One region of the Paraliobacillus sp. JSM ZJ581 genome, then DNA from elsewhere that is predicted to be linked to it. Evidence: a T-box and tRNA genes for the amino acid it is inferred to sense, from the RefSeq annotation. Region 1 holds a T-box; the other holds one or more tRNA genes.
The links. The T-box of region 1 lies ahead of serS (serine--tRNA ligase). A T-box ahead of a tRNA ligase gene usually reads a tRNA of that ligase, here a tRNA-Ser.

Region 1 (16,222 bases):
TACGACTTGTTACCAATTGATTTTGGCAAACAACAACATCCTGATCTTTTACCTTTGCATCTGCATATTCCATATCCACCATAATCGATTTATAGCCTGTAGCAGTTCTTCCTTCTAAAGACTTAGCAGTAATTAATAGTTGTGGTCCATGACAAATTGCAAAGACTGGTTTTTTATCGTTCATAAACTCCTTAACAAAAGAAACAAAACGACCATCATCACGTAAAGAATCTGGTGAGAACCCTCCAGGAATAAGTAGAGCATCAAAATCTTTTGAACTTACATCATCAATCCCTTTATCTATTGTGACAACTGATTCACCTTGTTTTCCTTTCACTTGTTTACCTTTTTCCTTTTCAATTGTTATAACTGTATGTCCCTCATCTTCAAAAGCTTTAACAGGATCGGTATATTCTACATCTTCAAAATAATTTGTAATGACACATGCAATCTTACTCATTTGAATAGTCACCCCTTATTAGTATCATATAAATGAATTACCCGCCTTATTTAATACTAAAACATGAAGAGTGCTGTTACTGCTTCCCCATTTAAGGGAGGAAGCATTGCGTTTTCTTTCGACATTGAAATTGAGTCAAAAACAAGCACTATGCTGATTGGCATAATGCTTGTTTTTTTGCTAAATTAGTGGCCCCAGCAGGATTCGAACCTGCGACACATGGTTTAGGAAACCATTGCTCTATCCCCTGAGCTATGGAGCCAAGTTTCAATTTATGAAATACGCTACAATAATGATGCCTATCTATTATACAAAATCATTAAGCATTTTAAAAGTAGTTATATAAAACGAAACTTTAAAGTGAAAAGCCCTATTTGTTAAATTTATGAATAATCTTTTTGCTAGAGCAAAATGTGATAGAATATTGATTGTCTTATTATTTTTTTACACACAATTTATTGAAAAGTGTGTAATTGGAGGAGGAACAATGCAACATTTACCATTTATTTCTGTAGAGGGACCAATTGGTGTTGGCAAAACCTCTTTGTCAAAAAAAATAGCAACACATTTTGAACTACATTTATTAAAAGAAATTGTTGAAGAGAATCCTTTCTTAGGAAAGTTTTATGAAGATATTGAAGAATGGAGCTTTCAAACGGAAATGTTTTTTCTCTGTAATCGATATAAACAGCTAGAAGATATTCAAAAACACTATTTATCACATGGAAAACCTGTTGTTGCTGACTACCATATATCGAAAAATATGCTCTTTGCAAAGAGAACACTGAAAACCCCACAATTTAAAAAATACGAGCAAATTTATCATATAATCACTAATGATATGCCAAAACCAAACATGATGATTTATTTAGATGCTAGTTTAGAGACATTGGTACAGCGAATTTCAATACGTGGAAGAGATGTGGAGAAGAATATCAAACCATCCTATTTACATCAAGTACAACTAGATTATCAGGATTTCATGAAAAACTTTGAAGCCAAACATCCAGAAATACCTGTTATTCGAATTGATGGTGACAAATTAGACTTTATTAAACATCAAGATGATTTAATTCAAATTCTTCACATTATAGAACAGCAAATAAAAAGAGGAGAACCAACACAATGAACCTAAGAGAAAAATATCAAATTCCACATGATAGCGTGATAACTATTGCCGGGACCGTGGGGGTTGGAAAATCAACGATGACACACGCATTAGCTAATGCGCTTAAATTCCGTACCTCATTAGAAAAAGTAGATACGAACCCTTATTTAGATAAATTTTATGCTGATTTTGAACGTTGGAGTTTTCATTTACAGATTTACTTTTTAGCTGAACGATTTAAAGAACAAAAGCGGATCTTTGAATACGGTGGTGGTTTTATCCAAGATCGTTCCATTTATGAAGACACCGGTATATTCGCAAAAATGCATTATGAAAAAGGAACAATGACACCAACGGACTACGAAACATACCATAGTTTATTTGAATCGATGGTAATGACACCATATTTTCCGCATCCAGATTTGTTAATTTATTTAGAAGGATCATTTGAAGATGTTATTGATCGTATTAAAGAGCGCGGACGTCCAATGGAACAACAAACTCCTATTAGCTATTGGAAAGAAATGCATGAACGTTATGAAAATTGGATTAACAGCTTTAATTCATGTCCAATTTTACGGATTAATATTGCCGATTATGATGTTGTTAACGATCAACAGTCAATTGATTCTGTCCTTGAAAAAGTCGGACATTTTATCCAACAATCACGCAAATGGCAAGTAAGACAATAATATTCAAACAAATAAAGCAGGAAATTAATATCCTGTTTTATTTGTTTGATTCTCCTAATTCCTTTGATCGTTTCATAGCTTCGCATATTGCTGCTTCTATGGATTCTTCTACTTTATGATCGATTAATGCTTCTATGCCACTTTGTGTCGTACCATTAGGACTTGTAATATTTTTTCGTAATTCGGATGGCTCCTCACCTGTTTTCTGTAGCATTTCTGCTGCACCAAGAATCGTTTGATAAATTAATTCTTTTGCAATATGTTTCTCTAAGCCATTTTTTATAGCGGCTTTTTCCATTGCTTCCACTATATAATAAAAGTAGGCTGGACCACTACCAGATACAGCAGTCACCACGTGCATTTGATCTTCACTTACAATCGATACTTTTCCAACTGTTTCAAATAATTGTTTCGTTTGTTCAAGTTGATCTGTAGTAACAAATTCCCCGCTCGTCATTGCTGTTGCACCATATCCAATTGTTGCTGATGTATTTGGCATCGTACGAATTACAGGGTTGTCTTGTTGTAATTGTTTTGTAAATAAGGAAATTGGTATACCCGCCAAAATAGATATGACTAACTGTGATGGCTGTAAGAAAGGCTTAATTTCTGCCAATGCGGACTTAATATCCTTTGGTTTCATAGCAAAAATAATAGCATCCGCGTTTGCAATCGCCTGTTCAGTGGATGGTGTCGTTTTTACATGATACCTTTTTGCTAATGCTTGTAATCTTGTTTGATTTGATTTATTAGTCACCATAATTTGCGCAGGAGCTATCATTTCTGCTTTAATTATTCCTGCAATTAGTGCTTCTGCCATTGATCCCGAACCAATAAATGTAATTTCATTTAACATATCATTTCCTCCGCCTTTTTTAACATATAATACCTATGCCTGTTTTCTAAGTTTTTGTCCCAAGAAAAATAACATAATCCCTATAGGAATGAACCAATAGACATCAAAAGTAATAGTAGGTCCAAAAGATTGAATAAAATAAAAAATTAACATGAACATACCAAATGGAAGCACCCCAAACAAAACACCTGTAAACATAGATTCAAAGACTTTAGAGACTTGTTTAAAACAAGACCATCTTAAATAACGAATTATTCCATATAGTACAAGTGCAGCAACCCCTAATGACAAACAGGTATTTACTAACGCGGTACCAATATAATAAGTTTGACTTATTTCTGATTGATTAAAAACATAAAATAAAATCATTGATAACATACCTTTCAACATTCCACTTACCGCAAAAAAGTATGATACGCTCATACCGAATAACAGCAATCTTTTTTTAGAGACTGTTTTAGGGAGTTCACCTATAATTTCATCAGCATAGCTCCGTGGATCCTGCCCAAACAATTCTTCAACATTTTTACCTTTTTCTTGTAAAATCAACAAATGATCTAAAAATTCCATTAGTACTTCTTCGGTTTCTTCTTCAGATTTATCATAAGATAATCTAATATACATTAGCATATCTTCATAAATCTTTTTATTTTTCTCATTAAGCAGTTTTCGTTTTTGATTATTTTCTTTAATCATCTGATCCACTTAGTATTCCTCCTTTTGTTCTAATAGTTGGTCTACTGGACGTTTGAGATTTTCCCAATTAGAACGAAATGCTTGCAATGCAGTCTTACCTTTTTCAGTCAATTGATAGTATTTACGGTTAGGGCCACTAGGTGACTTTCTCATTTCCCCAACGATAAGTTGTTCTTTCTGTAGTCGCAATAAAATCGGATAAATTGAACCTTCACTAACATCGATTCCTTGTGTTTGTAATTTGACAGCAAGCTCATAGCCATATACCGTTTCTCTTGCGATAATAGCTAATAGACATCCCTCTAAAATCCCTTTTAATAATTGACTTCTAATTGTCATATCATCACCTACCTTGTAATACAAGTTAGTGGATAGTAAAAAATTGTTAGATCATTTAGCAGCTGATAATTTACATAATATATTACAACCACTATCTTGCAATACCATATAGTTATTATAATATATTATTTTTATTTATTATACAAGTGTTTTATAAAGCATTCACTTTACTATATGTTGTTTTATCTTATGTTACAACAAAAAACAGTAGCCATTGACTAGCTACTGTTTTCGTTTATTTATAATGTCATTTTATATATATGAAAATGGCGGAGGAGGAGGGATTCGAACCCCCGCGGGCCGTGAAGCCCCTGTCGGTTTTCAAGACCGATCCCTTCAGCCGGGCTTGGGTACTCCTCCAACTGACGACAAAATTAATATTATCAGTTCTTTTCATACATGTCAATAATTTTTAAAAATTATTTAATAACTGTTTTTCCACCCATGTAAGCTTGTAATGCTTCAGGTACAAGTATTGAGCCATCTTCTTGCTGGTAGTTCTCCATAATAGCTGCTACCGTACGTCCAATAGCTAATCCTGATCCATTCAATGTATGAACATATTCTGGTTTTGCTTTTTCCTCACGACGAAAACGAATTCCTGCACGACGCGCTTGGAAATCTTCGAAATTAGAACAAGAAGAAATTTCACGATACGTATTATTACTTGGCATCCAAACTTCTATATCGTATTTTTTAGCAGCAGTGAATCCCAAATCAGCTGTACACATACTCATGACACGATACGGAAGTTTTAATAACTGTAGCACTTTTTCTGCATGTCCTGTTAATTTTTCTAACGCATCATAAGAATCTTCTGGTTTAACAAATTGAACAAGCTCAACTTTATTAAATTGATGTTGACGAATTAAACCACGTGTATCACGTCCAGCTGAACCTGCTTCTGAGCGGAAAGAAGCACTAAAAGCAACAAACTTTTGTGGTAATACATCAGCAGATAAAATATCGTCACGGTAATAGTTTGTTACTGGAACCTCAGCAGTTGGAACTAAGAAATACTCCCAATCTTCAATTTTAAATGCGTCTTCTTCAAATTTAGGTAATTGACCAGTTCCTATCATACTGGTTCTATTCACCATATATGGCGGTAACATTTCTTGATAGCCATGCTCATCTGCATGAAGATCCATCATAAAGTTCATCAACGCACGCTCTAATCGGGCACCTAGTCCTTTATAAAATACAAATCTGCTTCCTGTCACTTTACTTGCACGTTCAAAATCTAAAATGTCTAATTCTGTAGCCAATTCCCAGTGAGGTTTTTGCTGAAATAAAGGTTGGTTTACTTCTCCCCATGCCCGAACCTCTTTATTATCATCTTCTGTTGCTCCAATTGGCGTTGATTCATGTGGAATATTTGGAATAGATAACAACAGTATTTCAAGTTTTTGTTCTACTTCTTTTAATGTAGTATCTATTTCTTTGATGCGATCACCAACTTCACGCATCTGACGAATCATTTCATCTGTATCTTTTTTTTCTTTTTTTAACACAGAGATTTGCTTAGATACATCATTTCGCTTGGCTTTCAATTGCTCTGTTTCAGCTATTAATTGACGTCTTTCATTATCAAGCTCACCAAATGCATCCAAATCAGATAAATCTTCTCCTCGGTGTGTCAACTTTTCTTTAATTTCATCAAAGTAATTGCGTAATCGTTTCATATCTAACATACACTTATTCCTCCATTATCATTTTCTCATGAAACAAACAAAAACCCTCATCCCTAAAAGTAAGGGACGAGAGTTTTTCCCGCGATACCACCCAGATTGAAGGAAAGACTTCCTTCCAGCTTCATTATAAGATAACGGCTTATGAGTATAGCCGGGCATGATTTTCGACCACATACCTGCTCCAGGATGGATTCGCAGTAATCTTTCACTGATTCCCACCAACCATCAGCTCTCTAAGAGAAAGAAAAGACTGTTACTATTTCCTATCAATGCGTTGTTTGTTTATTTCACGACTTATTTTGTACTATCATAACCAAATCTATATCAAGATGCAAGGTGTTTTTTTGATTCTTCCACCATATTAATGAAATATTGCATTAATCGGTGATCTCTCGTTAACTCTGGATGGAAAGCACTACACAAATAGTTCCCTTCCCTTGCTGCAACACATTTTCCTTGATTAAATGCTAATGTCTCTACATGTTTTCCAACTTCTTCAATGTATGGTGCTCGAATAAACACAGCCTCAAAGTCATCTGCAACACCTGTAATAGTCAACTTCGCTTCAAATGATTCGCGTTGTCTGCCAAATCCATTTCGCTCGATTTTGATATCCATTAATCCTAGATGTGATTGCTTTTGTCCGACAATTTCTTTTGCTAGCAAAATCAACCCAGCACAAGTACCAAATATCGGTTTACCTTGTTTACCAAACTGTTGTAATGGAGTAAAAAAATCATATTGATCAATTAAACGACGCATGGTCGTACTTTCACCACCAGGTAAAACGAGACCATCTATTTCATCAAGTTGTTCTTTCTTTTTTATTACAATTGCCTCTGCACCTGACACTTTTATAGATTGAACATGCTCACGAACTGCACCTTGTAAGCCTAAGACTCCTATTTTTGTCATGTCATCTCTTCCTTTTTAACAATTTACCATCCACGATCTTGCATACGCTGTTCAGGTGCAATTGTACTTATTTCAATACCCTTCATTGCTGTACCAATCCCTTTAGAAACTTTTGCAATTAATTCATAATCATCATAATGCGTTGTTGCTTCTACAATTGCTTTGGCAAATTTAGCTGGATCTTCTGATTTAAATATCCCTGATCCAACGAATACACCATCTGCACCTAATTGCATCATTAATGCAGCATCGGCAGGTGTAGCAACACCACCAGCTGCAAAATTAACTACTGGAAGGCGACCATTTTCTTTCATATCAACTAACACTTCATATGGAGCACCTAATTCTTTAGCAAAAGTCATGATTTCATCAGAAGACATTGTAACTAATTGACGTACTTGCGCTTGTACTTCTCGCATATGTCTTACCGCTTCTACGATATTCCCTGTACCTGGCTCACCTTTTGTCCGTAACATAGAAGCACCTTCACCAATTCGACGTGCTGCCTCACCTAAATCACGACAACCACAAACAAATGGAACAGTATAATCTTTTTTATTTAGATGATATACTTCATCAGCAGGTGTTAGTACTTCACTTTCATCAATGTAATCAACGCCCATTGATTCTAACACGCGTGCTTCAACAATATGACCAATACGTGCTTTAGCCATTACTGGAATGGATACAGCGTTCATCACGTCTTCGACAATCGTCAAATCCGCCATTCTTGCTACACCACCAGCTGCACGAATATCAGATGGAACACGTTCTAATGCCATTACTGCTACAGCACCTGCTTCTTCTGCAATTTTCGCTTGTTCGGCATTAACAACGTCCATAATAACGCCGCCTTTTTGCATTTCTGCCATACCTCTTTTTACACGATCTGTTCCTACATTTGCCATGATCTTATCCCCCTATATTATTAAAATTGCAAACTTTTTTCAGTGAAAACTAATATGCAACATTGTATACCATTCATGCAGTTTAAATCAAGCTAATTTACACCTGTTTAATAGGAATTAACAAGTGAAAATTTCATTTTAAATAAATATTAAAAAAGGAATTGTCGAACGACAACTCCTTTTTAATCTAAATTATATTAAGAGAACCAACCGGTAACAGTATCTTTTACGGTAGTAAAAATTCCACTAAAGAAATCTCCAATTGCACCAAGTGTTAACATGAACCAATTTGATTTTTCAACGGCACTTTTGGTCACAATTTCTACTGATTGTACTTGTTTATCTTCAGTAATAAATCCATAGGCATTGTCGCCATTATAGATTAATTCCATTGTTCCTACTACTTGACCTTTTTTGATTGGAGCAACTAAATTGCCATCCTCATCTAATAATTTCTCATCAATGCTATATTGCACATCGTAAGCATCCTCTTCACCATTCTTAATCGTTGCAAGGAGTGCTTCACTTGTTTCAATCTCAACGGTATCTTGCTTTCCTTTAGATACATCTAATGTAGACTTGTCTTTAATTTGATGACCTGCAGAATAAAGTTCATTTTGCGAAAATTGATTGTAGCCATAATCCATTAATTTTTTCGTTTGTTCAAAACGAGCACCAATACTATCTGTCCGCATAACAACCGAAATTAATCGACGACCATCTCTTTCTGCTGTCCCAGTAAAGGTATAACCAGCTTCATCCGTATGTCCTGTTTTTAATCCATCGACACCTTCATAATAGTATTGTGCAAAGTTAGGTTTATCCCAAGGTAGCATCCAATTCCAATTATTCGTATGTTTACCATCTAATTCATCAGTTAGTTGGCTAGAAATATCCAATGCTTCTGGATAATCATTTACTAAATGATATGCTAATAAAGCAGCTGCACGCGCAGAAAGTAAATTATTTGCGTCTGGGTTAGTCCCATCAGGATAGTCTTCACCAAGGCTACTATTAGATAGTCCTGTAGAGTTAACAAATTCAAACTCACCTAGGCCCATCTCCTCCCCTTTTTGATTCATCAGCTTGACAAATTCGCCTTCAGTTCCAGCAACTAATTCAGCTAAAGCAATACTTGTCCCATTATCTGAATTAATCGCCATAGCCTCATATAAATCACGGACTGTATACTGCTTATCTTGACGTAATCCAATACCTGAAGAACTAACATCAGCAGAAATACGATAAGCATAATCACTGATACTGGTTTTCGTATCCCAGCTTATCTGACCTTTTTCAATTGCCTCTAAAACAAGGTACTCTGTCATCATTTTTGTCATACTTGCTGGTGGCAATTTCACATCAGCATTTTTAGCAAATAATACTTTTCCTGATTCTCCATCAACTAATATAGCTGATTCAGCACTTACATCTAAGCTGTTTGCTTCAACTGTAAGGGGATGTAACCCGATAGAAGCAAAGAATAGCACACAAGTAAGTATAGTATACACGGATGTTTTTATTTTTCTTTTCAACCTTTTATACCTCCACGACAATTGTTATTACATACCGGATATTTTATCACACCCTATCAAAAAGTGGAACGTACTTTTGTAGGTGTTTTTAAATAAATTACTCATCATCGTGTATAAGTAAAAAGTATAACCAAGCAAAAGAACAAGGTTATACTTTTAATGATTTATAATGAGTAATTTGGTGACTCTTTTGTAATTTGGACATCATGCGGATGCGATTCTCGCAAACCTGCACCAGTCATTCGAATAAACTTTGCATTCGTACGGAAATCGTTTAAATCTTTCGCACCACAATAACCCATTCCTGCACGTAAACCTCCAAGTAGTTGGTGTACAGTGTCAGCTAGTGGTCCTTTATATGCTACTCTACCTTCAATTCCCTCAGGCACAAGTTTTTTCGTATCTGCTGTATCTTGGAAATATCGATCTTTTGAACCAGATTTCATTGATGCAACAGAACCCATTCCACGATAGACTTTATAACGACGTCCTTGGAAAATTTCTGTTTCTCCTGGACTTTCTGTCACACCAGCAAAAAGACTTCCTAACATAACTGTATGAGCACCTGCAGCTAATGCCTTTGCTATATCTCCCGAATATTTTATTCCACCGTCAGCAATAATTGGTACATTATGCTTGTTTGCCTCAGAAGCACAATCATTGATTGCTGTAATTTGCGGAACACCGACTCCTGCAACAACACGTGTTGTACAAATCGAACCTGGCCCGATTCCTACTTTGATAATATTTGCCCCTGCTTCAATTAATTCACGTGTTGCTTCAGCTGTAGCAACATTACCAGCAATAATATCTAGATCAGGATACATTTTTCGTACTTTTTTCACTTGATCCAATACACCTTGAGAATGTCCATGGGCTGTATCAACAACAAGCACATCTACGCCAGATTCTACTAATTTTTCAATTCTAGTCATTGCGTCTCCAGTTACTCCTACTGCCGCTCCTACTAATAAACGACCATGTTTATCTTTAGCTGAGTAAGGAAATTCAATTACTTTTTCAATATCTTTAATCGTGATTAAACCTTTCAATACCCCATTATCATCAATTAATGGAAGCTTCTCTATGCGATGTTTTTGCAAAATTTCGCTAGCTTCATCCAAAGTAGTTCCAACAGGTGCTGTTACTAAATTGTTTGCTGTCATTACCTCAGAAATTTTAATGGAATAGTCTTCAATGAAACGTAAATCACGGTTCGTTAAAATTCCTACTAATACTTGATCCTCTTTATTATTTACAATAGGAACACCAGAAATTCTGAACTTACCCATTAAATGTTCTGCATCAAAAACCTGATTCTCTGGTTGTAAGAAAAACGGATTTGTAATAACCCCACTCTCCGAACGTTTTACTCGATCAACATGCTCTGCTTGTTCTTCAATTGACATATTTTTGTGAATAATACCAATACCACCTTGACGCGCCATAGCAATGGCCATCTCCGCTTCCGTAACGGTATCCATACCGGCACTAAGTAATGGTATATTTAATGTCATTCGATCTGATAATTTTGTTTGAATAGAAACCTCTCGTGGTAAAACTTCTGACTTTGCTGGAACTAATAACACATCATCAAAGGTTAACCCTTCTTTCGCAAACTTATCCTGTCTCATCTTTAAATGTTACCTCCTTGAATATTATTTTTTTAAAAAATCGATTATTATGGGCATTGCTGGTTAAGCTACAAAAGATCAATCCAAAGCAAGCTCTTTTTTCTTATTGTTATTTACAATACGACATCGAAACATGTTTTTCAACCTTTTTTATAACCAAACTTAAATTCCGAATAATAATACCTTCATAAAGGAGACACCCTATGAAGCAAAAGATTGTCACTTTATATAATTATCTACAATCACAAGATAATGCACGTCACTTTCTTAATCACTGTTATAAGAAACAAGAGATAAGCGATTGTAAAAATTGGAGCTATCTAAATGGTGAGCGGTTTTATTATATGATTAAACATGGTTTAATGTATTATAAAACGGCTGATCAATCACCTCTCACCATTCGTCCTCTGCTTTATTATTACGGTATGATGCATCTTATTAAAGCTTGTCTATTAACTGTTATCCCAACGTATCCTGAAAGCACAGCTTTATTAGCACATGGTTTGTCTACACGTAAACAAAAAAAACAAAACTATCAATTATTAAAAGATGAAGTAAAAATACAACAAAAAGGGTTGTTCCCTTACTTTTCAACACACCTGTTTCGAGTTAAATCGTTTACAAAAGAAAAGTTATGTATTGAATATTTATTACAAGCAATCCCTGAATTAGATGAATTATTTTATTTACAACAAAAAAAGCACAATTTTATCAAAGTGGGAAATGCAAATGAACGGATACTTACATTCCCCTTCACAATCTTAGATAGATATCACTTAACTCAAAATCGATTTATTAAAAAATTGCAATCTTATATAACAATTGCTACTATTCATCAAACAAGCTCAAGCTTTCAATGCGTACTAGATCAGCCAATTTCTCTTATAGCAAACCAACCATTGTATATTCATTCTCAAAACAATAATATCTACTTCCCATTAAGTACCAATGTACCCTTGCAAAACCATGAAATTATGCACCACTTTATGCTACTTTATCATCTTAGTATGCTTGCTCGTTATGAATCAGAATGGTGGGGAGACTTTGTACAAACACAACATTCAAGTGACTTTTCTCTCATTACACTGTTTTTAAATATAACAGCAAAAAAAGTTCCACACTACTTTGGGAGCTATCTACAACGTTATATGCCATAACCATTCACTTAGAACTTGATCATTTTACTAAAAGACATGCTTAATATATAATACAGGATGTTCTTTTAATGCAATCATTTCTCCAGATTCTAACTGGATAATCGGACGTGTCGGAAACGCTGGTTCCCTATGCACAATCTCTCCTATTAATTGGTTGGAAAGTTCTACCTTTGTTCCTACTGGGAAGTCTGTGCATAATTTCATAAACTTTTTCAAAATGTGATAATCAAATTTTTGGTAGCTATCCCTCTCCATTTCCTCTAGTACCAAAAATGGTGATTGTTTCTCTCGATAGCGACGTTCTGAGGTCATTGCATGATACGTATCACAGATAGCGATTATTTGCGCAAAAGAATGAATTTTATCTGCTTTTAATCCTAAAGGATATCCAGAACCATCTGGTCTTTCATGATGCTGTAAAATAGCTAATTTAGCTCCTTTACTTAAAGCAGATGATTTTTCAATGTAGCGATAAGAATATATTGGGTGCTTTTTAATTTCTTTAAATTCTGCTTCAGTTAATAAACCTGTTTTTGAAAAAATAGAATGATTAATTTTAGCCATACCACTTTCTGCTAAAAATGCTGCAATTCCAACTTGTTTCCATTCTTTCTTCATCCCTAATCTTTTTGCTAATAAACCTGCTAGTAAGCTAGTAGCAATACTATGATGATAAAAGTAATCTTCTATGTTGGAATAACGATATAATTCAAAAATCGTTATTTCAAATTCCTCAATTCGTTCTAATAAGGGGACAATCAATTCTCTTACTTTATTTATTCGTAAATAGGAACCACTTTGCCAATGGGAAAACATCTTTTTATAAAGAAAAACAATGTCTTGATACTGTTCAATTAACGGCTTTGATTCAACTTTTTTTTCTTTCTTTTTATTTACTATTTTTTCTTTTGGATGAAAAGGAGTACCATTTGCTAATTGAGGTGATACTCTGACCTCATTGATTAAGAAGTAGTGAAGTACTTCAATATGTAATTCACTTATAACTGTATTCTTTGATATAATTGGTCGATTTGTCTTTCCAAACACATCATCGATAAGTACACACTGAGGAGTTAATTGTGATGGATGAACTTCCATAATCAACACCACCTTTTTATGTTTATCATCATATAAAAATTAAATCATTTTCTATTGCGATTTAGCATTTATATAAACTGTTATCTAAGCAAAATATTAATTGATATTTCTTTTATTTTGTAAGTGGCTAAAACATTTAAAGTACTAGAAACTGAGTCTCTTAGTTTTCACTAATGTTACATGGCAACTAGATGCTTATAAGTATCTGTACAAATCGATTCAAATTCAGGATAGCAGTAGCGCTAGCTAATTGTTTTTAAAAAATGCTTCATTCATTTTTGTTGATTACATTTAATATAAACTTTCAATTAAACGATTTCACCATGAATCATCGTCCACTTAATTTGAAAATCAGTATCGATTAAAACCAAATCTGCCTCTTTTTCTGGTTTAATTTCCCCTTTATTTTGTAATCCAATTATAGCTGCTGGTGTTGTTGCTGCCATATGTACAGCATCGATCATAGGGATTTCATTTTCTACTGTTTTACGTAAAGCTTCATTCATAGTAACCGTACTAGAGGCTAACGTACCATCTGCTAGTCTGGCGACATTATCAGTTACTGTCACCTTTTGTCCACCAAACATATAGGTACCATCACCTAAATTCATTGCCTGTAACGCATCAGTAATAAGAGCAACCCCTTTTGGCCCTTTTACTTGATGCATAAGTCGTACAATGGCTGGATGTAAATGAACATTGTCTACAATTGCTTGTAAGCTGACATGCGACTCTTCAAAAGCAGCAATAACTAGTCCAGGATCTCGATGATGAATAGGTCGCATTCCATTAAAACAATGAGTAACGTGGCTAGCTCCGATGGCAAACGCCTGCTTCGCTTCTTCATATGTAGCATCTGAATGAGCAATAGCAACAATAATGGATTGATCGTTTAAAAAACGAACCATTTCTAGAGCACCAGGTAGTTCAGGAGCGATAGTAACCATTTTAATCAAATCCCCTGCTTCATGCAAAATTTCTTTCATCTCTTCTATATTTGGATGTCTTAAATACGCTTCATTTTGCATCCCCTTTCGTTTCACGTTGAGGTAAGGACCTTCCAAATGAATCCCTGCAATCCTAGCTCCTGATTCTTTACCTATTACTTTCTTTACATTTCTGATCATTGTCATTAAGTCATCCATTGAAGAAGTGACAGTAGTCGCAAGAAAAGATGTACAGCCAGTTAATGCACAGACACGTGACACTTCTAAAATACTTTGCTCTGTTCCATCCATCATATCGTACCCATTTGCACCATGAATGTGTAGATCTACCATCCCAGGTATTAATAGATTGTTCTCTGCATCAATAATTTCATAGTCTTTATTTTCAATTGATTTATTTTTTAAGTCTATTTGTTGAATCTGTCCATTTTTAATCCAAACAGTTGATGGTTGGGTGATTTCCTTTGATGTTATGACTCTTGCATTAACAATTAACTTTCGATTCATTCCTTTGTCACTCCCCATTTACTTTTATTTTGTAAATGCTTAGACTTTTTATAACATATAAAACTGGTTAAATACCTTTTGTTTTTGACTCTTATGTTCTTTTAAAAGGAATGGAGCTGCCAGAAGACAACTCCAAATGAAATACGTAATCTACTTTCTTATATTTAAATAATCGTAATAACTAATTAGTCTTCCGTCGATTCTTGGATTATCTCTTCAGTATCTTCAATCTGATCCATCTCGTCCTCTGTTTCAATTCGTGCAACAGTTGCAACTTTTTGATCTTCTTGAAGACGAATGAGTCGAACGCCCTGTGTATTTCTTCCAGTCTGTGATATTCCTTCTACTGGCATACGGATTAATACACCTGCTGCTGTTATAATCATAATATCCTCTGCACCATTTACTGCTTTAATAGCAACTACCTCACCAGTCTTTTCTGTTATATTACATGTGGCAATACCTTTACCACCTCGATTAGTAATACGATAATCTACTGCTGGTGTTTGTTTACCATAACCATTTTCGGTAACGTTCAGCACTTGCAATCCATCCTCAATAATTTCCATCGAAACAACTTCATCATTTCCTCGTAAAGATATTCCTTTAACACCTGCTGCTGTTCGGCCCATAGAACGTATTTGATCTTCTTCAAAACGAATTAATGAGCCTTTTCTCGTTCCAATCATAATATGCTTCGATCCATCTGTTAAACGAACAGAAATCAACTCATCTTCTTCACGCAAGTTTAAAGCAATTAAACCACCTCTGCGAATATTGGCAAATTGGGATAACGATGTCCGTTTTGAAATACCTTGTTTCGTAGTAAAGAAAAGATACCAGTCAGAATCAAATTCATGAACAGTAATTACTGCATTAATCCATTCATCTTTATCAATCTCTAGTAAATTAATAATTGGTATTCCTTTTGCTGTTCGACTAAATTCTGGAATCTCATATCCTTTTGCTCGATATACTTTCCCTTTGTTACTAAAGAAAAGCACCGTATCATGTGTAGAAGTGGAAACCAAATGTTCAACAAAATCATCTTCATTTGTATCCATTCCTTGTACACCGCGCCCACCTCTACGTTGCACACGATAAGTAGAAGAAGGTAGTCGCTTGATATACCCTTGATGTGTTAATGTGATAACAATATTTTCTTCTGGGATAAGATCTTCATCCTCAAAAAAGTCTGTACCACCTATAATAATTTCTGTACGACGTGTATCGTTAAATTTTTCTTTAATCTCAAGCAATTCCTCACGAATGATTTCAAGCACTTTCTCTTCATCGGCTAAGACGGCTTTTAATTCATTGATTAGCTTTAACAATTCTTGATATTCTTCTTCAATTTTCTCACGCTCAAGGCCAGTTAAACGTTGCAAGCGCATATCTAAAATGGCTTGTGCTTGTTTCTCTGATAATTCATAGTTCTCCATTAAGCCGGTTCTTGCAATATCTGCTGTTTTTGATTGACGAATAAGTGCAATGATTGCATCAATATGATCTAATGCAATACGAAGACCTTCCAAAATATGAGCACGTGCCTCTGCTTTACGGAGTTCATATGCCGTACGTCGCTTAATAATCTCTTTCTGATGCTCTAAATAATGTGATAGTGCTTGCTTTAAATTTAATACCTTTGGTTGTCCATCTACTAAAGCAAGCATATT
Region 2 (16,222 bases), on a different contig from region 1:
CATACCTATTAATCTCAGGTAAAGGGCTTGGAGTAGGTCCTGCCACTCTCTTAAATGATTCTTGATAATCAAAAAGCAATTTTTTTGTTATTACATTATGCCATAGTTCAATTAAGTTATCAGAACAAGAAACAACCGCCCCCATACCAGTAACAACAACTCTTTCACTCATTAAATCAACTCATTCCGTTCAAGTATATATATTTAACATTAGAATATTTTTTTCTCTATTTTGAATACAAACCGATAATACATGATTTTTATCAATCCACTTCGTGTAATACTGAATATCTTTTTCATTGGTTATCAATTCTAATTTTTTTGAATCTATTCCGACAGAATCAATACCATTCAACCCTTCACCAGTAAATTTCAAATAACTTTCAATTCTAGTCCATAATTTATAAAAATTTCTTTGAGACAAATCAGCATTACAAATACTCCTAATAAAATCTCGGTCCTTAACTTTTGTAATGCATTGTATGTCAATTCCTATATTTTTATGAGAAAGAGCAATTACAAACCATTTTCCTGAAGCAGAAATACTGATAAAACTTTTTTGTAGATATGGTTTTCCATATATAGAATATTTAATATCTTTTTCGTTAATTCCTATCTTTTTAAACATTTTTTCTTTGTTATTTTTTTCTTTGGTTATTCTAAAAAGAAATACCTCAATCATAGTCCAATAATATATTTCCTTCTTTAGCATCGAGTATTATTTTGTCACCATCTTTTAGCACTGTAGTGGCATCCTTGACATTTACTAACGTTGGAATATTATATTCTCTAGCAACAATTGCTGCATGAGATAATAATCCTCCAATTTCAGTTACAACCCCTTTTACTTTGGAAAAAATGGGACTCCAGCTAATATCCATGGTTTTAACAACAAGAATATCTTCTTTGTTTACATCTTTTACATTATTAATATCATGTACAATTCGAGCTGTACCTTTAACATATCCTTGACACGCTATCATACCAAGTATCTTCTTTTCAATAATTTTATTAGTTTGCTTTTTAGATTGATTTTTTAATGAATTATAACCATAAAACAACATCTTTCTTTCTTGAACTAAATCAATTAAATTATCTGGAATGATTTTCTTGTCTATTATTTTAGTTACTTCACTATAAGAAAGATAATAGAGATCATCACGATTTCGAGTGTAGCCTTTACTATTAAATCTAATTTCAATTTCTCTAAAAATTTTTTTCACTTCAGAGATAATATAGTATAAATAGTGTTTATTATTTTCTCTTAATATAGTCATATCTTTAATTTCCTGAATCAGATTCCTGTATGGCTTTAATTTCTTAGAAAGTGTTTTTTCTTGGATAGTAACATCTTTCCAATCTGTATAATATCTATCCACTATAAAGTTCAACAGTAAAGATGGGTCTTCTCCCCAAGTTCTTTCCATAACTTCTAATTCATTGCTTCCGCGATGTCCAAAGCGATCTATAAGCTTAGCCTTTATTAATTCAGCATATCTGTTTAAATTATTATGATTAAGCTTTTCAATCCAATTATCGCTTGATAAACAGTCTATAATTATTTCTCTCTCATCTGACTCTTTTATACTATGGACGATTTCTTTAATAACTTCCTTTAACTCTGCTATTTCAATCCCCTTAATATTTTCGAGTTCGCTTAACAATTCATCTTGATTATCTAATCCTTTTTTCTTTAACTTCCATCTTAAAATAGCGGTTTTTGTAAATACAGAAGAAGTTGCATCAGTATGAAGATACATATTTTTTCTTCCATAATTTATTAAAGAAGATACAGTGCTGCCAAGCTGTTCTAATGTCATCTCAGCATAATTATTCTGTTTCCAATCAATGTTTTTCAATGAGAATTCTTCCCATTTTTTTAATGAACTCTCTTTTAATGAATCATAGTGTTTCTTCCCTTTTTTTACTTGTTTATAATTTAGTAATAAACGAAGTATACTAATTTTTTCAGCTGATTTTCCTCTTCCTGTTCCAGCTGTGTCGCCACCAACTACCTCATCTAAATTAACAGAACCAACTTTGTTAATAAAATGGTTAACAACTCCGATATTGTAATACAACAACCCATTTTTTAATTTTATGAAAGAATATTCTTGAGACTCTTTAAAAAAAGAATAAAATCTAAACGTACCCTTTAATAAGTCATTTACTACATTTCCCCATAAAGACCAGCTTAATGGGGTTAGTACATGAGGAAATGCTTCTGCAACATTTCCTCGTGTCCAATTATCAAATTCTGATTCTTTACCCACATAGCTACAATCTGTTAAGTAAATATTATCTATATCGTAATTTAATATAGTTTTTAGAACCTCAATTTCCCCGTCAAATAATCCTAATTCACATTTTAACCTGCTGGAAGAATCTTCATTATATTTATTTACTATTTCAATAATTTTGCTATTCAATTTATCTGTCATTACTTCTTTGCTATTAGGATTAATCAATTTACAAATTGATGTTTCATTATTACAATTAAACCCTAGTAAGATATAAAAATTACTTTTCTTATCTGGGAAGTTTGTTATAACTTTATAAATTTTTTCATAGTGTGCTTTTTTCTCATTTATTTTTTCAAATCCAGTGCTAATAGTTTTTAATTCTGTACTGTTCAACATATAGAAGCTCCTCCATCAACATATATAGTTTGACCACATATACGATTAGCAAAAGGAGAAGTAAGTAACTCAACAACATCAGCTACTTCACTTGGTTCAATCAATTTTTTTTGAGGACATTTTTCTAAATAGCTATCTATTACTAATTTTTTATCAACAAAATAATTCAAAGCATCTGTATCAACAAGCCCACTTGATATGGCATTGACATTAATATTAGAATTTGCAAGTTCTACAGCAAGATACTTTGTCATATTCTCAATATACGCCTTACTTCCCCCAACTAATGAATAACCAGGTATATACTTATTACTCCCGCTACTTATGATATTAATAATATTTTTTCTTTCGTAAGGACTGTTTTTCATGAGTTTTACAGCGTTTACTGAAGTAAAAAATGTACCTCTTCCATTAACTGAAAAAGTCCAATCCCAATCTTTTCGTCGTACCTCTAACATATCTTTATGAACTCCTGTGGCTGCATTATTAACTAATAAATCTAAATACCCTTTTTCTTCTTCAATTTTCTTATACATATTTTTAATTTCCTTTTCATCTCCAAGATTTGCTCCTATTACGGAACACTTGTAACCTTTTTGACCAAAACTCTCTTTTAATTCTAAAGCTGCTCTTTCATTCATAAAATAATGCAAAAAAACGTAATATCCTTTTGCACCTAATCTTGAAACAATTGCTTTCCCAATACCTTTAGCGCTTCCGGTCACCAGAGCTACCTTTACCACTTTAATAACACACCTCCATATAACCATTTAGAAGCTTCTCCACCAATGATAGCTACTCTTGTTCCATTTGATAATTTCTGATCTGTATATAACTTATCTAGCACATGAAATAAAGAGGCAGTTGCACTATTCCCTTGTTCATGTACGATTGAAATAACCCTATCTGTTGGAAAGCCAACATTTTTTAATCGATCCATATCTGATTCAAGTAAAGAAGGGTTAGCTTGTGGGAATATAAAAAAGTCTATTTCTTCAGGTTTTGAATTGGTTAATTTTTGAATTTTTTCCAATGCTATTTTTGAAAGATTACTTCCATGTTTTCTAATTAATTTTGTTTTTTGTTTCCATTTATGCAAACCTTCTTGAATATTACTGTAGCTCCCTGGATAAACAGCTCCGCCCATTTCTAAAAAAATACCTTTTGGTATGTCGGCTCCGTTGCTACCAGCAAAAACGCATTCAATACCATTTTCATTTGATGCTTCGACAACCACTGCGCTTGCACTATCAGAAAACATTGCTATGTTTAACTGATCATCAATACTCTCTACATCTTGATTTTGAATATCTCTAGACCAATATGTGCTCATTAAATTACTGGTAGATACTAATGCCTTTTTAATTTTCCCGGTTAATATTTGGCTTAATGCAAAATCTAAGGCTTGAATAGCTCCTACACATCCCGAATGAATTTCAATTGCATTGCAATCATTAATTTTTAATTTTTCTTGTAAAATAGTTGCAGTAGTTGGCAAAGTATAATCCGAAACTGTCGAAGAAACGATTAATAAATCAATATCTTCTGCTTGTGTTTTACCGTTTTCCAAGGCTATTTTTGAAGCTTTTTCCAACATATCTGCTTGTGTTTCTTCTAAAAATAAAGTTTCTGGATTAGTAGCCCAATATCTATGCTTTATACCTAATTGCTCTAATAACCATTCATCAATTCCAAAAGTATCAACTAAATCTTGATTATTAATTTTATATTGAGGGTAATATCCTCCAGTAGATATGATCTTAGCTTTCATTTTAAAATCTCCTTATTCAAAATTTTTTAACTATTGCAATTACAATTTCTCCTTCAAATCCTGAAGATACTAACATAACATGCTGAACATTACAGCTTTTATGTTTATTAAATACAATATTATTTTTAAATAATTCATCAATTTCCCCTGCATGAGGGATATGTGGTATTTGTTGCTTTTCTAAAATTAACAATAGACTCAATAAAGCAATCGCACTATTTGCTCCAATCATTGAGCCAAAATTTAATTTTGTATCAACAAAAAATGAGTCTGAGAATATATTGAGTACTACTTTTGAAACAATACCCTCATAATAATTTGATGAAGATGCGTCAAAATGTATTACTTGTATGTCACTTTTTTTAAGTTTTACTCTTTCAAGAAACTCTATTAACGCTCTTTTTAAATGTAACTGATTCTGTTGTTCTGAATCAGTTTTATTAATAAACAATTGCTTAAATCCAACGATTTCACCATATACCGTTGTATTTCTTTTAATAGCATTTTCCTTTTCTTCTAAAATGAACATCCCAGCACCCTCACTTAAAAAGGGTGCGGTCCTATATTTAGCAAAAGCTCCTTGAAATTGATCTTGATTGGACTTCTTAGAAATTATATTTCTATCACTTAGTACCTTATATAGTCCTTCTTCTGAATATGAGTCAAATCCACCGGCAATAACAACGTCACTTTCATTATTAACAATTGAATTAAATGCTTCGTTTAAAGCCTGTAAAGATGCAACATTATTATTCATAAATTGAGAGTTTTCCCCATTTATCCCGTACTCTGCAGAAAAATAGTGTAGACAGGCATTAGGTAAGGCCTCAACAACGAATAAAGGAGATAGGTTAGTAGTTGCAGATTTAGCAAAAGCTTTTGTATCTATTTTCTTTTCATTGTGATCATAAATCTCATTAATTACATCTAATAAATCTGCTTTAGAGCCAGACTCTTTTGTATTTCCTAAAAAGATTCCTTTTCGGTAACTTGGAATTCCCTCGTTTATATTTGCTTCTTGAAAAGCTTGTTTTAAAGCAATTGTTGCAAATTTTTCACTTCTTGAAAGAAATCTACGTACTTTTCTATTTTTAAAATACCCTTTCATATTTAAATCTGCTTTAACAATACCCATTAATATTTCATTGTTTTCTCCATTAGTTAAAATGGAACCTTGATTTAGTGCTTCATCCATTTCATCAATTGATTCTATATCTGGACCTAGCACTCCTCTACCAGTAATTACAACACTTCTATCCAAGGACATCTCTCCCTACTCCGCATAATTACATTCAATTTTATTAGCCCTACAAACCAACTCATTATCTTGGTTTGTTATTACCGCATTATAATAATATTCTTTTTCAGATTTATTTTCTTTCGTTACACTAGTAACAATTACATCTCCCGGATGAACTGGTTTATATAATTTTACTTTTTTACATTTTTTAATTTTCCAGTTCAATTCACTACTCTGCTCAAGCAATTCAATAGATTGCTTAATATTTTCTAAAAGTAAGACAGCCGGTAATATCGGAAAATAAGGAAAATGGCTTTCATAAATTTCTTCTGATATTGAAGTTAATTTCTTTGTTTCTATATATTTATACTTTTCGAAATTTAGAATACTGTCTACCATGTTAAACATCTAATCAATTCCCTTTATTATTATGCTTGAATTTGAACCACCAAACCCAAGAGAGTTTGACATTCCATATTGTATTTTTTTGTTGTGATTTTCTAAGATGTGGTTTAAGGCACATTTTCCATCAATATCTACTAAATTATGAGTAGCTGGAAGTACTCCATAATTAACAGCATTTAATGTAAATATTAATTCTGCTGTACCAGCTGCAGATATCATGTGTCCTGTTGAGGATTTTGTGGAACTTACTAAAGTTGAACATGTGTCAAGAGGAAAAACGTCTCTAATAGCATATGATTCTGATGAATCATTATCTCTTGTTGAGGTTCCATGAGCATTAACATATCCAATTTCTTCATTTGTTAATCCAGATTCTTCTAGCGCTTTTCTCATTGCTAGAGACAGCCCTTCTCCTTCTGGATGAGTATCTAACATGCTATATCCGGAAATTGTATTACCAAACCCTACAATTTCGCCATAAATTTTTGCATTTCTTGATTTTGCATGTTCCAAATCTTCTAATACTAATGCAGCCCCACCTTCTCCTAATACAAATCCACTTCTATCTCTGTTAAATGGTCTTGAAGCTACTTTCGGATTATTATTAAAATTAGTAGTTACTGCACCTAAAAGACAGAAACCTATTAAATCTAACTCTGTGATCATTGCATCTGATCCTCCTGCAATAATCATTTCTTCTTCCCCATTTTTTATTTTCCTAAAGGCAAGGCCAATTGATTGGGTTCCAGATGTACATGCTGTTGTTAATGAGATACAAGCGCCACCTAAATGGAAATATTCGCTAAGATATTCTGCCGCAGCAGAATATCTATTCTTGTAATAAATTTCAGCATTATTAATATCATTTACCTCAAAGTGTTTTTTATCATTATGTTCACTTAATGCTTCAGAAAAATCCGGCATTTGCATTCTATATCCAGAATTGCCGAAAACAACACTGCATTTTTCTTTCATTTCATCATTTCCAATTATGCCACACTCTGTTAGAGCTTCTTCAACTGCTCTTCTAGCAAATAATGTTGATCTACTAATATTTTTATAATCGTTCTTATCAATATTTTTCACTTGTGCTGCTATTTCACAAGGAAAGTCTGTGACATCAAATAAATCGATTTTATTAATTCCTGAATCTCCTTTAAGTAAAGATTTCCACGAATCATCAACATTATTTCCTAAAGGAGAAATCATACCCCTGCCAGTTACTACAACGCGTCTTTTTTTGTCCAAATTAGATTTCACTCGTGTCTCCTCTCGTTTGTCTTAATAGAAAATTCATATAAATTTTAGTTTCACTTTTATTTTCTAAGTCTTTAGATTCCAATAGATGTAATAAAGCATAATTTATTTCTGCAACTAAATCCGTATCAATATAAACTCTTCCTTCAATTGCTATATTTAATTCATCTATTGGCTCAACAGAAACTTCTATTCGTAATTGATTACCAACTTCTATGTCTCTATAGACTTTAAATTTACTGAATGAAATTATTGTAGGTCGAAATTTCTGATTTGATGAGCATACTACTAACCAAGCCGCTGTTTGAAAAATACTTTCTAACATTAAGGTATTTGAAAAGGTAGAATCATTTTCCAGAAAAACATTTTGTGCTTTAGTTACATTTTTTATTGCAGTTGCGTTTTTCCACTTATCGTAAGAAATTAATTGATCTATTAAATGAAATCTCATTTATTTTACTGCTTCTCTTTCATAAAATTTCAAGATGTAACTTATCGTAACAAGCTTTAAAACATCTTTTGAAGTAGCGTTACTTAAAGCAATTGTTTCATCATTAAATGCTTTTCGTATATTTTCAACTCCTGTCTCTGTTATATATCCATCTTCATCCAGAAATTCTTCTTCTGTTAATCCACCGCGCACATCATTTTGAATATCTTGCATAGAAACCTTAATACCAGTTTGCTTACTTAATTTAAATAAAATGTCCAATAAATCTAGTGATTCAGCATCTAAATCAGAAATAAGACTTGTATTTTCATCAAATTCATTTTCCTCTACCTCTAGTACATCAGCCACGATTTCTTTTGTAATGTTGATTAATTTTGTCATTTTATATTCCTCCATTATAAATTATATTAACTAACAGGAAGTGTTCTTCCCAACCCTCCACCTATATGGATATTTTCGCCAGTGATATATGTTGATTCATCTGAAATAAGAAAACTCACTACAGAAGCTACTTCGTTTGATTTTCCAAATCTTTTCATTGGAACTAGCCTTTTAACTTGTTTACCAATTTGTTTTTGTGCCTCTTTGGTCATTGAAGTATCAAGCATACCTGGACTAATTGAATTCACTCTTATATCAAACCTAGATACTTCTGCTGCTAAAGATTTAGTAAAACCAATAACTGCACTCTTAGCTGCACAATAATCTGTCATTCCAGGTATTCCAAACTCACCAAGTATGGAAGAAATATTAATTACTACACCAGACATATTTTCTAACATAATCGGGATAACATTTCTGCAGCTATAAAATACACTATTCAAGTTTGTATCGATTACTTTATGCCAACTTTCAAAGCTTTTATCTGTAATAAAAGCTTCATCTGATAATCCTACACAATTGATTAATATATCAATTTTCCCATGTTTTTCATTCACTATATTAACAACGTTTGAAACTTCTTCAGGATTTGTTACATTACACTTAATCCTATTAATGTAACTAGTTAATTCATTCATGTTATCCTTGTTATTATGGTATGTTGCATAAATCGTGATGTTCTTTTCAATTAATTTTTTGCAAATTTCTACACCCACACCACCTGAACCTCCAAAAATTAATGCTATCTTTTCCATAGAACCTCCCTATATATTTAGAATAATTTATTTATAAAGTTGGAGAAGCAATATCCTTATCTGCTCTATATCCTCTTTTTTAATCAAACCTGGTACTATTTGATTTATAATATTAAATAAATAATCAAAACGCGACTCTACTTCTTTTGGGTTCCACCCAAATATTGTAGGATCTAACCAAACATCCACCAATATTAATATAGTTTCTGCGGCAAAATCGGGATTGTCACACTTTATATCTTTTTTTTCAATTCCTTGTTTTAATATATTAGCAAGAATTGGTGATAAGTCTTTCATGGCACCACGTAAGGTAGTTAATAAAGCAAAAGGTACTTTTTCGATCCACCGATTCTCAATTAAATTGCTATGTTCTGAATTATTGCCTAAAAAACTAACAATCCTTAGAATTTTTTCTCTTGTATTAATTTTATTATCGGATTTTACATCTTCAAAAAAGTCCCTCACTTTACCTTGTGCATTTTCTGTAATTTTTCGTAAAATATCTTCTTTTCCAGTAAAATGGTGATAAATCGCTCCTTTAGACATACCCGTTTTATTCATAATATCTTGCAAGGAAGTACCTTCATAACCTTGTTCTGCAAATAAGATTAATGATTCATTTAAAATATTTTCTTTTACTATTTTTGTCTTTTCTTGTTGCCTCATAAATTATTTTCCCCTCATTCAAAACCGACGGTCGGTTTTATTAATTTAATACTAACACTTTTTCCCTAAAAACGTCAATGGGTTTCCTTTTTTTTTAAAAATATACATATTTAGAAATAATCCTATTTTTAGCGATTTTAGACATTTAACAATTATGAGTTTAATTGCATTTGAACTATAGAATTCAAACCTTATTATATACTCCTCCCTTCTTAAACTACCGTCTGCTAAAGCAGGTGGTAGTTTAAGAGAAAGATTTTTCTGGTATTCTTTTTCAGCCTATTTCTAATTACTTTTTTAGAATGTACCAATAAAAATGATGGATGCGGATATAATTGAACGATGTTTAAAAAGAATGCTGAGCTCGGTGTAATCACTCGTTCTAGTTCTGGAAAAGATAAATGTAAAATCGCATGCATTTCCCCCCCTTAATTGCGTTAATTCTTCATCAACTTCATCGTAATATCGTGATAGGGCGCGCATTTGATTATAATAGGTGTCTTGTTTAAATGTTGGCTTACGATTCATTTTAAAGTGTGTTTTAGCCAACTCATGCGCATCGCTTTTATCGGTCTTATTTCTTCGCATAGCTGCTGTCTGAAGTTTTGCCTCAAGTGGATTTAAGCGACAATATATGTATCCAAGATCTTGAAGGTGTTTTTCCAGAGCCATTGAATAAACTTCCAGTTGCTTCAAAAACAATTTCCGGCCTTTGACCCGATTGTTGTTCTAACAATACCATTCGCTCACGTAGTGATTCAAAGTCTACTTGGTATTGCTTTATTTTCCCTTCATATATACAGCGTTTTTGATTATTTTATTTGTCAAATTAAGCGAGACAAAGTATCCTTGCCGACATGCTTCATAAAACACTCAATTGGTGTTTGATAATTTAATGATTTTCTTGGAATGTTGTTTCTTCTAGAAGCAACATTTGATATATATTCTTGTGTAACAGAATTGAAATCCATCTCTTTTGGTAGACCTTTTTTACGTAGTAGACCATTCGAATTTTCATTCAATCCTCTTTGTGATGGCGTTCCTGGATCGGCAAAATAGATGTCAATATCATGATTATTACTGACGTTTTTCCAATTCGAAAATTCTTTGCCACAGTCAAAGATAATGGATTTGAATAGGTGTCTAGGAACGCCTTGCAGCCAGCCGTTTAGTGCTTCTTCAATATCTTGGGCTTTTCTGCCTTTAGGTTTGATCGCAATGATGCATTTACTTAACGACTCAACCAAAGGGATTATCGCGCTCTTGTGTTTGTTACCAACAATGGCGTCACCTTCTAGATGGCCAAATTCATATTTGTAGTTTAGATGTTCTCGATTCCGCTCATCGATTCTACGTCTAAATGCTTGTTTGCCTCTTTTTTTCTTGGTGACCATTTGGTTTTCTTTTCCCTTTCATCGGTAATTTCTCTTGTTTGAAAACACCCTTTTCAAACTGCCGATAAAGTGTACGCATACTACAAGAGATGGGTCTTTCTTTTCTACCAACGATGACGTCTGGAGTCCAACCATCCTCTACTTTTGCGTTGATGTAATCCACTTCATTTTTGAAAAGTTGAATCGGTTTACGACCACATTTTTGCTTGTTTTTCTTGTATTCAAGATAGATATCAATCGCTGTTTTTCCTTCTTTTAGTTGTCTGATGACTCGATAAATCGCCTCATGACCTCGTTTGAGCTTTTCGGCAATTTGCCGCCCCTTAAGACCGATTGAAAAATATTCTTCTATGAATATGAGTTCTATTTTGGTAAGATGGGTGTAGGACATGTCAGGTACACTCTCCTTAACTTTAGTCGGTTTTAGATTGAGTATATCATGACATGTCTTTTTTAGTTTTCTTAGTGTCTCGCTTAATTTTACAATCAAAGTTATAAATAACCACCGTACTTTTACCTTTACTTACATCAAACGCAATTACATGTTTCATCTCGTCTCCTCCAGTTAATTACTCATAGAAGCCTTCACATAACCTTTTCGATTCCATTTTCTTATACACGGTCTCTATGGTAAATTGATTCAAATAAGGGCGTGAAGTGAGCCTGTTTAGGGTGCGGATTCAGTATTGATCCCAAAGTTAGATCGGCCTTTCTTCACTTCTACTATAAAAAAATAGTAGCACAAAACCATGGCCTTGGTTTTGTACTACTAATCTTAGTATGTTTGGGGTCTCTTTTTTCTTCAGGTAATCTAAATAATGGGAAGGCTGCCATCCCATTACTGAAAACTGTTCAAGAACACTTAGGTTTCTTATCCTTGCGTTATCACACGATGGATGCCGGTTATGATTTTGAACCCATTTATGAACAAGTGCATCGGATGGGACACCAGTCTGTGATTGCATACAACAAGCGAAATGAAGGAGAACTTCTAGGGTATGACAAATATTTTGCACCAACCTGTTTTCGTGAGCACTCGTATTGTTATGATAGCTTCGATTCAAAATATGAAGCGTCAAAATACACCAGAACAAAAGAATGTAGTGACTGTCCTTTAGCCAACGAAGGTATCTGTCAAAAGGTTTTTAAAGTAAAAATAACTCAAGACCTTCGAAAACACACTGCGCCAGCTCGTGGTTCGGTGGCTTGGAAAAATATTTTCAACCATCGTACCGCTGTAGAACGTGTCAACCCTATCTCAAGGGATTTTTTCAGCTTAACAATGTTCGATACCGCACTGGAGAACGTGCGAAAGTCCATTTTGATATGGTAACACTTGTTTACAACGTTCCAAACTAGCTACAGAACGTATTAATGCACAATTAAACCAGAAAAAAGCCGCATGATTTCTGTTTTTTAAAATCCAACTTTAAAATTCTGTATCTCTTTGGATTTTTAAAAACAGAAATTATGAAATTGACTCATGTGATAAAATAACCTAGTTTTTCATCTACTGTAACTCACTTTAAGGATAACCACATTAAATATTCTTCACACTTCTAATTGTTGTAATTTACTATCTACAAAAAAGCGTCCAAGATCATACATTATTTTAAACAGAAAAAATGTATGATCAATATTACTATAGGAGGATAGGCACTAGTAAAATACGCGTCCTTTCCAGATACACTGCTTCTAGCTCACATAATCTAAGTCAGTTAGACGTTGCAACTGATCATGGTGGTTTTAGACTAACATCCATTTTTCAGCCGGTTGATTTCCTGCTCGTGCTGTTGCCGTAGAAGTATCACATATCTTAATGACTAAGCTATTTGCTCGATCAAAAAAAAGAACTATCATCCAAAACATATTGGAATGATAGTTCTTTTCTAATTATCGGTTATTAAGCTTTATTTCCACTACTATATAGTATTATTTTGCTGCTTGATATAATTTTTCTACTTCATCCCAATTCACAACATTCCAAAAAGCTGAAATGTAATCAGGACGTCTATTTTGATATTTAAGATAATAAGCATGTTCCCAAACATCAAGGCCTAAAATTGGGGTTTTCCCTTCCATTACTGGGCTATCTTGATTTGGAGTGCTCGTAATTTCAAGCTCACCATCGTTTACTATTAACCATGCCCAACCTGATCCGAAGCGACCAGTTGCAGCTGCAGTGAATTTTTCTTTAAATGCATCAAAATCACCAAATGTTTCACTGATCTTTGTTGCTACTTCACCCGAAGGCTCTCCACCACCATTTGGTGATAATAACGTCCAGAAAAGAGAGTGATTCGCATGTCCACCACCATTATTACGTACTGCTGTTTGAATGGATTCAGGTAAACTATTTAAATCAGCAATTAAAGTGTTTAACGATTTATCCTGTAAATCTGCATGCCCTTCTAATGCCGCATTTAATTTTGTAACATACGTATTATGATGTTTCGTATGGTGAATGTTCATCGTTTCTTTGTCAATATGTGGTTCCAATGCATCATATGCATAAGGTAATTCAGGTAATTCAAATTTTGCCATAATATATTCCTCCTTAATAATTATGTAAGAAAAACGTTCACATAATTTTCGTTTTTCCTTTAGTCTAATGGTAACAAAGGTAGAACTTAGTTGCAATTTATATGCTTAAATCACATTTAGTCCAATTACCATCTGTTGATATATTCCTTTTTTTCATATAATTAAACTTAATTTTAAAACATTTATTATCCATAGTATTTTTTCTTACTTAACATATAGTTCTCATATTAACCTGTATTATGCATGACTAATATAATATTTTAATCAACAATACTCATGCTTTACCACTTTATCACATGTTATACAAGTGCGATATCCTCTTAACCAAGGTATACAATATTTATAACAAAAAAAACAAGCAAATTAATTTGCTTGTTTTTCGATGGCTCGGGACGGAATCGAACCGCCGACACACGGATTTTCAGTCCGTTGCTCTACCGACTGAGCTACCGAGCCGAAAATAACGGTTTTATGTATAAATGGCGGAGGAGGAGGGATTCGAACCCCCGCGAGCCGTGAAGCCCCTGTCGGTTTTCAAGACCGATCCCTTCAGCCGGACTTGGGTACTCCTCCGTATTATAAAAAAATGATGGACCCTGCAGGATTCGAACCTGCGACCGATCGGTTATGAGCCGATAGCTCTAACCAACTGAGCTAAGGGTCCAAGTTATATATGGGGCGACCGGTGGGGATCGAACCCACGTATGCCGGAACCACAATCCGGTGCGTTAACCACTTCGCCACGACCGCCATAAAACATTGCCTTTATTAAATTTTATATATGGTAGCGGCGGAGGGGATCGAACCCCCGACCTCACGGGTATGAACCGTACGCTCTCGCCAGCTGAGCTACACCGCCATAATGGCTCCACAGGTAGGATTCGAACCTACGACCGATCGGTTAACAGCCGATTGCTCTACCACTGAGCTACTGTGGAATAATATGTATTACATCTTAATCTCTTAAGCGACGATATATAATATATCATGTAATTAACAAAACGTCAACAAGTTTTTTTACGAAAAAATTCAGCAACAAAAATAATATAGCATGTCCTACTAAAACATTCAAGCTTTTTTTCAATTTAGGGCTACCTTAGTCTAAAGATAGCCCTAATTTATTTTTCTTATTGTTGTTCTGGAGTCTTACCTTGCAATACTTCTTCTGCTATATTCACTGCGTGATCACCGATTCTCTCTAAATTACTTAAAATATCGACAAATACAATACCAGCTGATCCAGTACATTCACCTTCATTTAGCCGTATAATATGCTTTTTGCGGAATGTACGCTCCATTTGGTCAATCTGGTTTTCTTTATGAGCCACTTCTAATGCTGTTTCTCGGTTCATATCTCCTAATGATTGAATAGCTTGCTTTACAGTAATTGCAGTGAGATCAAACATCTCATTTAAATCAAGTTTTGCTTGCGCTGTTAAGTGAATCTTATTTGATATTTTATATTGAATTAATTCAATAATATTTTCAAAATGATCACCAATACGTTCTACATCTCTAACAGAATCTAATAATGCTGTGTGTTTTGCACTTTCTTGATCTGAGAACGATATCCCTGATAATTGAACAAGATAATTGGTTATTTCTCTATCTAAATTATTTAAAGCACCCTCTATTTGCATCGCCAATTCTGCATGCTTTTGGTTATGTGTATTTAAATACTGACTTGTTTCTACTAAACCTTTATGTGCATATTCTCCCATATGAAGTATTTCTTCTTTTGCTTGGTCTAATGCAACAGAAGGCGACTGTTGAATAAAGATAGGATCTAGATGCTTTGGTTTATATTCAACTAATACATCTTGACCTGGAATTAGTTTTGTCACTAACATAGCAAGACCACCAATGAATGGAAATTGCATTAATGTATTCGTTACATTAAACGTTCCGTGAGCAAATGCGATCGTCATTGGATCATTCAAATTAAATTGTGCTTGTAAAAACATAACAACTTCCGTAAACGGACCTATTAAGATAACAAAGATAGTTGTACCAATCAAGTTAAATATAACATGTGTATAAGCAGCTCTTTTAGCGGCAATACTTGCTCCAATCGAAGCTAATACGGCAGTGATAGTTGTACCAACGTTATCACCAAATAACACTGGTAAGGCAGCTTGGAGCTCAATTGCATCGTTACTAAATAATTCCTGTAAAATACCAATTGTTGCACTAGAACTTTGAACAATAAACGTAAAGATTGTTCCAATAATAACACCTAATATAGAGTTGTCACTCATGCTTATCGTCAAGTCCTGGAAAGCTTGTACTTCACGTAATGGTGACATACCAGAACTCATTAATTCTAACCCAAAAAACAATGCACCAAAACCGAAAATCGTTTGCCCTAAGAAAATAATACGATTGTTTTTAAAGAAGAATATTAGAAAAGCTCCTGTCGCTAAAATTGGTAATGCGTATTGACCAATGTCAATACCAATAATAAACGCAGTAACAGTAGTTCCAATGTTTGCACCCATAATGACACCTATTGATTGGCGTAATGTCATGAATCCAGCATTAACAAGGCCTACTGTTAGTACTGTTGTTCCTGAACTGCTCTGAATCAAAATAGTAACTATTATACCAGCTAATACACCCATAAAAGGATTACTTGTAAAGCGATCTAGAATTTCTCTAAGCTTGTCCCCAGCTGATTTTTGAAGACCTTCCCCCATAGATTTTAAGCCTAATAGAAAAA

Region 2: it encodes a tRNA-Ser, which carries the amino acid that the T-box ahead of serS (serine--tRNA ligase) is inferred to sense. The anticodon was not compared.

What each region holds. Positions count from the first base shown of each region.
Region 1 covers NZ_JBISEP010000024.1:9,308-25,529, forward strand. The annotation lists gene ACH6CY_RS12220 (type 1 glutamine amidotransferase domain-containing protein) at 1-460, opposite strand, end outside; tRNA gene ACH6CY_RS12225 (tRNA-Arg) at 650-722, opposite strand; gene ACH6CY_RS12230 (deoxynucleoside kinase) at 948-1,589, shown strand; gene ACH6CY_RS12235 (deoxynucleoside kinase) at 1,586-2,260, shown strand; gene proC (pyrroline-5-carboxylate reductase) at 2,298-3,116, opposite strand; gene ACH6CY_RS12245 (DUF1129 family protein) at 3,150-3,812, opposite strand; gene ACH6CY_RS12250 (PadR family transcriptional regulator) at 3,822-4,151, opposite strand; tRNA gene ACH6CY_RS12255 (tRNA-Ser) at 4,419-4,511, opposite strand; gene serS (serine--tRNA ligase) at 4,571-5,845, opposite strand; T-box leader at 5,905-6,124, opposite strand; gene pdxT (pyridoxal 5'-phosphate synthase glutaminase subunit PdxT) at 6,170-6,760, opposite strand; gene pdxS (pyridoxal 5'-phosphate synthase lyase subunit PdxS) at 6,784-7,668, opposite strand; gene ACH6CY_RS12275 (D-alanyl-D-alanine carboxypeptidase family protein) at 7,866-9,203, opposite strand; gene guaB (IMP dehydrogenase) at 9,368-10,837, opposite strand; gene ACH6CY_RS12285 (YaaC family protein) at 11,041-11,994, shown strand; gene ACH6CY_RS12290 (HD-GYP domain-containing protein) at 12,022-13,092, opposite strand; gene nagA (N-acetylglucosamine-6-phosphate deacetylase) at 13,401-14,546, opposite strand; gene gyrA (DNA gyrase subunit A) at 14,732-16,222, opposite strand, start outside.
Region 2 covers NZ_JBISEP010000009.1:80,532-96,753, reverse strand. The annotation lists gene ACH6CY_RS07650 (beta-ketoacyl-[acyl-carrier-protein] synthase family protein) at 1-172, opposite strand, end outside; gene ACH6CY_RS07645 (4'-phosphopantetheinyl transferase family protein) at 191-682, opposite strand; gene ACH6CY_RS07640 (PEP-utilizing enzyme) at 675-2,639, opposite strand; gene ACH6CY_RS07635 (SDR family oxidoreductase) at 2,633-3,382, opposite strand; gene ACH6CY_RS07630 (3-oxoacyl-ACP synthase III family protein) at 3,376-4,410, opposite strand; gene ACH6CY_RS07625 (beta-ketoacyl synthase N-terminal-like domain-containing protein) at 4,427-5,671, opposite strand; gene ACH6CY_RS07620 (ApeI family dehydratase) at 5,684-6,049, opposite strand; gene ACH6CY_RS07615 (beta-ketoacyl-[acyl-carrier-protein] synthase family protein) at 6,059-7,315, opposite strand; gene ACH6CY_RS07610 (hotdog family protein) at 7,305-7,763, opposite strand; gene ACH6CY_RS07605 (acyl carrier protein) at 7,764-8,144, opposite strand; gene ACH6CY_RS07600 (SDR family oxidoreductase) at 8,171-8,899, opposite strand; gene ACH6CY_RS07595 (TetR/AcrR family transcriptional regulator) at 8,927-9,565, opposite strand; gene ACH6CY_RS07590 (IS110 family transposase) at 9,863-10,261, opposite strand; partial or broken gene ACH6CY_RS07585 (IS30 family transposase) at 10,390-11,350, opposite strand; partial or broken gene ACH6CY_RS07580 (transposase) at 11,744-12,365, shown strand; gene ACH6CY_RS07575 (superoxide dismutase) at 12,892-13,503, opposite strand; tRNA gene ACH6CY_RS07570 (tRNA-Phe) at 13,887-13,959, opposite strand; tRNA gene ACH6CY_RS07565 (tRNA-Ser) at 13,984-14,076, opposite strand; tRNA gene ACH6CY_RS07560 (tRNA-Ile) at 14,094-14,167, opposite strand; tRNA gene ACH6CY_RS07555 (tRNA-His) at 14,178-14,253, opposite strand; tRNA gene ACH6CY_RS07550 (tRNA-Met) at 14,286-14,362, opposite strand; tRNA gene ACH6CY_RS07545 (tRNA-Asn) at 14,367-14,441, opposite strand; gene ACH6CY_RS07540 (Na/Pi cotransporter family protein) at 14,631-16,222, opposite strand, start outside.